Azospirillum brasilense: one gene and its partner. Each later gene encodes a partner of the first gene's protein in a complex. Links are inferred from orthologs where the notes say so. Each region holds a gene or a part of one and is shown in the gene's direction. Other genes may lie near its edges.

What was found.
Region 2: the proteins of D3869_RS08705 (region 1) and glnK are in contact, whole or in part, in a solved structure (PDB 2NS1), measured with the Escherichia coli proteins. The link is inferred for Azospirillum brasilense from one-to-one orthologs.

Annotation. Positions count from the first base shown.
Region 1 is NZ_CP032345.1:1,799,765-1,802,898, forward strand. What follows is about bases 140-2,962. They hold D3869_RS08705 (ammonium transporter), read left to right. Parts: upstream 140-804; coding sequence 805-2,121; downstream 2,122-2,962. Other genes in these bases: glgC (glucose-1-phosphate adenylyltransferase), read right to left, coding at 140-255; D3869_RS08710 (class I SAM-dependent methyltransferase), read right to left, coding at 2,213-2,962. Also shown: more of glgC, read right to left, coding at 1-139; more of D3869_RS08710, read right to left, coding at 2,963-3,134. UniProt on the Escherichia coli protein: Involved in the uptake of ammonium/ammonia (NH(4)(+)/NH(3)). Transport is electrogenic. Following sequestration of NH(4)(+) at the periplasmic face, NH(4)(+) is deprotonated and neutral NH(3) is transported into the cytoplasm.
Region 2 is NZ_CP032345.1:1,470,165-1,473,225, forward strand. What follows is about bases 229-2,978. They hold glnK (P-II family nitrogen regulator), read left to right. Parts: upstream 229-1,309; coding sequence 1,310-1,648; downstream 1,649-2,978. Other genes in these bases: D3869_RS07150 (UbiH/UbiF/VisC/COQ6 family ubiquinone biosynthesis hydroxylase), read right to left, coding at 229-991; D3869_RS07160 (aminotransferase class I/II-fold pyridoxal phosphate-dependent enzyme), read left to right, coding at 2,000-2,978. Also shown: more of D3869_RS07150, read right to left, coding at 1-228; more of D3869_RS07160, read left to right, coding at 2,979-3,061. UniProt on the Escherichia coli protein: Involved in the regulation of nitrogen metabolism. Regulates the activity of its targets by protein-protein interaction in response to the nitrogen status of the cell.

The DNA of each region.
Region 1 (3,134 bases):
GAAGAAGTTCCAGCCGCGCTGCAGGTGGCGGAGCAGGCTGTGCGACTTGTACTGCGTCAGCACGCCGATGCGGCGGAAGCCGGAATTGATGCAGTTCGACAGCGCGAAGTCGATGATCCGGAACTTGCCGCCGAAATAGGTGGCCGGCTTGGCGCGACGGTCGGTCAGCTGCTTCAGCCGGCTGCCCCGGCCGCCGGCCAGGACGAGGGCCACGGCGCGGCGCGGCGCCAGCCGCAGATCCCGTTTGTCGAGCATGTGTCTCCCCTTTCGGTTCTCTTTTTTGCTGTCGGCCATCCGGAAGCGTCCGGCGGACCAGCGTGGGCGGAGGCCGCTTGTTCCCGGCCCCGTCCGGCTCCGCCGGTTGAGATCATGACCGTGCCACATTTCACCGGGGCGGGCCAATAGGCCGAGGGGAACAGGCCGGAAATAGAAGGGGGCTGCCCAACGGTTGTGCGGAATTCAGACGCAGCTTTGTGCACAAAAAGCAGGCAAGCGCGCGGGAAACGAGCGCGCAACGCCCGAACGGGCGGCAATCGGCCTGCAATCCACGGGCGAATCACGCCGCGCCGCAAGGCTTTGGATGGTCCGATTTTCTGCTCAATTTCTGAGCAGCGCAGGTCCGCGACTCGGGTCCTATGCTGCTTTGCGGTCATCCGAAAGGCCGCAACCACCGCGATTCCTAGCCCTTTTGGGTTGGCACGCTTCTTGAAGACAAATCGGCGTACACGGCCCCCTCCCGCCGCCCCGTCTGTACCGGGGACGGGGCGAAACGGGCCAGAAGCATTCGAATAAAGAGGAGCCTCGATGAGCCGTCTCTTCACCCTCGCCGCGCCGACGATGGCGGCGATTCTGGGCTTGGCCGGTCTGCCTGCCGCCGCCCTCGCCCAGGAAGCGGCCGCCGCCGCGGCCGAGCCCACCCTGAGCAGCGGCGACACGGCTTGGATGCTGGTCGCCACGGCGCTGGTTCTGTTCATGACCATCCCGGGTCTGGCCCTGTTCTACGGCGGCATGGTCCGCAAGATGAACGTGCTGGCCATCGTGATGCAGAGCTTCGCGATCTGCTGCCTGGTCAGCATCCTGTGGTTCTTCGCCGGTTACAGCATCGCCTTCACCGAGGGCACCCCGTATTTCGGCGGCCTGTCGAAGTTCATGCTGTCGGGCATCACCAAGGACGGCCTGTCGGGCGTCATTCCGGAGACGGTCTTCATCGTCTTCCAGATGACCTTCGCCATCATCACCCCGGCCCTGATCACCGGCGCCTTCGCCGACCGCATGAAGTTCTCCTCGATGCTGGTCTTCACGGGCCTGTGGTCGCTGATCGTCTACGCGCCGATCACCCACTGGGTCTGGGGTCCGGGCGGCTATCTGATGGGTGACGGCGTGCTCGATTACGCCGGCGGCACCGTGGTGCACATCAACGCGGGCGTGGCCGGTCTCGTCGCCGCCCTCGTGCTGGGCAAGCGCAAGGGCTACCCGAACGAGAACTTCGCCCCGCACAACCTCGTGCTCAGCCTGATCGGCGCCTCGATGCTGTGGGTCGGCTGGTTCGGCTTCAACGCGGGTTCCGCCGTGGCCGCCGACGGCCGTGCGGGCATGGCCATGCTGGTCACGCAGATCGCCGCCGCCACCGCCGCCATGTCCTGGCTGCTGGTCGAGTGGGCCACCAAGGGCAAGCCCTCGGTCCTCGGCATCATCTCCGGCGCCGTCGCCGGCCTCGTCGCCATCACCCCGGCCTCGGGCTTCGTCGGTCCGACCGGCGCCCTGGTCATCGGTCTGGTCGCCGGCGTGGTCTGCTACTGGGGCGCCACCGGCCTCAAGCGCGCCCTCGGCTATGACGACTCGCTGGACGCCTTCGGCGTGCACGGCGTGGGCGGCATCGTCGGCGCCATCCTGACCGGCGTCTTCGCCCAGGAAGCCATCGGCGGCACCGCCGGCGCCCTGGAAGGCAACGTCGGCCAGATCTGGACGCAGGTCTACGGCATCCTGGCCACCGTCGCCTACTCGGCGGTCGGCTCCTTCATCATCCTGAAGGTCATCGACGTGGTGATGGGCCTGCGCGTCGACGAGGACGTCGAGCGCGACGGCCTGGACCTCGCCCTGCACGGCGAGACCATCCACTAAGCACCCTTTGCTGCCTGGTTGTTTCCTCCATGAACTTCCGCCGCCGGGGCCTCCCGGCGGCGGATTTTTCATTTTGGAAGCCGTGACGCGCTCAGCGGCGCAGATACATCTTGCCGACGCCGTTCAACGCCGTGAAAAGCTGCGTGAACTGCGCCAGGAAGGCGTCCCAGGCCAGCGGGCCGGCCTTCTCCGCCACCGCCTGGTGGATGGCCCCCAGGCTGGTCCGCCCGTCCACCCGAGCCAGGATCGGCCCGGCCAGACGGGGCAGGGGCAGGGGGACGACGGCGCCCATCAGCTCGGCCTCCAGCACGCCGCCGGGGGGCAGGCCCTTGGCCACCGCGGCGCCGTAGAGGTCGCGCAGAACCGGCACCACCTCCGGCCCGTCCGGGCGGGCGACGGCGCCCTCGGCATCCTCGGGGCGGACAAGATAGGCGATGTGCTTGGTCATGCTGCCGGTGACCTGCTCGGTCCAGGCGGCGCGCTCCAGCCGCGACAGCCCGTCCAGCCGCTTCAGCAGGCGGGGATCCTTCACCCAGACGGCGGGGTCGTAGCGGTACGGCTCCACCAGCGCGGCGATGGTCAGACCGCCCGCCGCGGCCAGCTCCGCCAGCTCCGGCACGGTGAAGGGCCGGTCGCAGGAATGCAGCAGCAGGTCGTAAAGGTCGGCGTCGGCCTGTTTGTGGTCGTTGATGAAGGGGTTGCGCAGCAGCCAGTTGGACGGCGGCAGGCGCTCGATCAGCCGGCGGGCCAGCGCCACCTGCTCCTTCGGCGGCAGGTCCGCCGTAAGGGTGCGCAGCGCCGCCTGCATGGGATAGACGCCGGTGCGCCCGTACGGCGCGTAGACCATCAGCCCGATCCCGCCGCCCGGCTTCAGCGCCCCGGCCAGCGAGCGGACGCCCGCCGCCGGCTCGTCCAGATGATGGAGCACGCCGCAGCAGTCGATGTAGTCGAACGGCCCCCCCTCCTCCAGCAGCCCGCCGAGGTCGAGGAGCGAGCCGCGGCGGAAGTCGATG
Region 2 (3,061 bases), 330 kb from region 1 along the record:
GGGCGTCCACGATCACCTCGGCCAAGGCCGCCACGTCGCGCAGGCCCAGGTTCAGCCCCTGCCCGGCGATGGGGTGGATGGCGTGGGCCGCCTCGCCGATCAGGGCGACGCGCTCCGCGATGAAGCGCTCGGCCAGCAGGACCGACAGCGGCCAGGCGTCGCGCCGGGTCACCAGCTCGATGTCGCCCAGATAGCCGCCCGACCGGCGGGTCAGCTCGTCGATGAACTGGTCCTCCGGCAGCTTCAGGTACATGTCGACCAGCGACCGCTTCTCGCTCCACACGATGGAGGAGCGGTTCCCGGTCATCGGCAGCACGGCGAAGGGGCCGTTGGGCAGGAAATGCTCCACCGCCACGCCGTTGTGCGGCTCCGAATGGCGGATCGTGCAGATGATCGCGGTCTGGTCGTAGGCCCAGCTGCGCAGCTTGATCCCGGCGCTCTCCCGCGCCAGCGAGCGGCGCCCGTCCGCCCCGACGACCAGCCGGGCCCTGACCACCCGCCCGTCGGCCAGCGTCACCGTGGCGCCGGCGCGGCTGCGCTCGATCGAGACCGCCTGGGCCGGGGCCAGATGGTGCAGGCCGGGCAGTTCCTTGGCACGGGCGAACAGGGCGCGGCGCATGTCCTTGTTGTCGAGAATCCAGCCGAAGGGCTGGTTCTGGCCGTCCCAGGTCAGTTCCTTGTGGTCGTAATGGACGAACAGGGGCGAGAACTGGTCGGCCACCCGGATGTCCAGGATCGGGCCGGCGTCGGGCTCCATGTGCTTCCACACGCCCGCCCCCTCCAGCACCTTCATCGAGGCGTAGGCGACCGCCGTGGTGCGGATGTCGAAATCGTTTTCCGCCTGCCGGTCCGGGCTGTCACGGTCGATGCAGACGACCGGAACGCCCGCGGTGGCCAGGGCCGCCGCCATGCTGAGCCCGGCCAGTCCGCCGCCCAACACGACGACGTCGGTCGTGATCTCCTGCGCTGCGGTGGTGCCCGATTCGGTCATGATGGCGCTGCCCTTCGATCAGTGTAGACGGGTACGAACAATCGTTCCGCTTGCTCCGGATGTCCAGCGGCGCGGCGTCGCGGTCCCCGATTTGCGTAATTCTTGGGCACGACCTGCCCAATCGATCGGCGAAACAGCCAAAAACCGCTGAAAAGGGGCGATTCTGCAACCGGCACGATTTTTGAAGACATTGATTTTTATGGTCGAGGCGAACACGCTCGAGTCACGTTCGGAAAACCCGCCGCCACGGCGGGATCGGCCGAGGGGGGACCGGGCGACCGCAAGGGCCCGCAAACACGCATACCAAGGGGAAGCCACATGAAACTGGTTATGGCCATCATCAAGCCGTTCAAGCTCGACGAAGTGCGCGAGGCGCTGACGTCGCTCGGGATTCAGGGCCTGACGGTGAGCGAGGTGAAGGGCTTCGGACGCCAGAAGGGTCAGACCGAGATCTACCGCGGCGCCGAGTATTCCGTGAGCTTCCTGCCCAAGGTGAAGGTCGAGGTCGCGGTGTCCGACGACCAGTACGAGCAGGTGGTCGAGGCGATCCAGAAGGCCGCCAACACCGGCCGCATCGGCGACGGCAAGATCTTCGTTCTGGACATCGCCCAGGCCGTGCGCATCCGCACCGGCGAGACCAACACCGAAGCGCTCTGAGGCGTCCTGGAGGAAGCGGACCGGGCGGGGCATCATCGCCCGGCCCCTCCCGCAAGGGGGGAAGGCGCGTCCGCTTTTTCTTGCCGCGGGTCCTCGATGATCTGCCCGGTGACTTGAGGCCGGGCGCGCCAGTCCTTCCACCGTGGCGCCAAGGCCGCCGGAACGGGCGGCGTATGCTTTCCCTTGACCGGGCCTCGTCCGGTTTTGTGCCCTTGTGCCGGGACTCCACCGCCGGTAGGATCGTTTCCGTTTCGTATCGGGCAGAGGCCCCCAGAGGCCCCTGACGGGCCGTGCCCCTCGGGGCCGGCCCGGCCTTCTCGGGCCGTCCTCATGGAAAGGATTCTCGGCGGCATGTCGCTCCCGGACCTCGGCACCTTCGCTCTCGTCAACGACCGGCTCGACCGGCTGTCGGACTACCCCTTCACCCGGCTGGCGGCCCTGCTGTCCGGGGTGACGCCGCGCGCCAACGCCGAGCCGATCATGATGTCGGTGGGCGAGCCGCAGCACCAGCCGCCGGCCATCATCGACGAGACGCTGCGCGCCAACGCCCATCTGTGGGGCAAATACCCGCCGGTCGGCGGCACGCCGGAGTTCCGCGAGGCGGTGGGCGCCTGGCTGACCCGCCGCTACGCCCTGCCGGACGGGCTGTTCGACGCCGAAAAATCCGTCCTGCCGGTGTCCGGCACGCGCGAGGCGCTGTTCCTCCTCGCCCTGCTGGCCGTGCCGCCGAGCAAGGCGGGCCGCCAGCCGGCGGTGCTGATGCCCAACCCCTTCTACGCGCCCTACGAGGGGGCGGCGCTGCTCGCCGGGGCCGAGCCGGTGTTCCTGCCCTCCACCCGCGAGACCGGCTTCCTGCCCGACCTCGACGCGCTGACGCCGGAGCTGCTGGAGCGCACGGCGCTGTTCTACCTCTGCACCCCGGCCAACCCGCAGGGGGCGGCGGCCGACGCCGCCTATCTGGAGCGGGCGATCGGGCTGGCGCGGCGTTACGGCTTCATCCTGGCGGTGGACGAGTGCTACGCCGAGATCTACCTGGACAAGGCGCCGGTCGGCGCGCTCCAGGTCGCGTCGGGGCTGGCCCATGAGGGGAAGCCCTGGGCGAACATCCTGGTCTTCCATTCCCTGTCCAAGCGGTCGAGCGCCGCCGGGCTGCGCTCGGGCTTCGTGGCCGGCGATCCGGAGCTGATGTCCCGCTTCACCCGTCTGCGCAGCTACTCCAACGCCGGGATGCCGCTGCCGGTGCTGGCGGCCAGCGCCGCCCTGTGGCGGGACGAGGCGCATGTCGAGGAGAACCGCGCGCTCTACCGCGCCAAGTTCGACGCGGCGGAGGCTTCGCTGAAGGGACGCTACGGCTACTACCGTCCGGACGGCGGCTTCTTCCTGTGGCTGGAGGTCGGCGACGGCGAGGAGGCG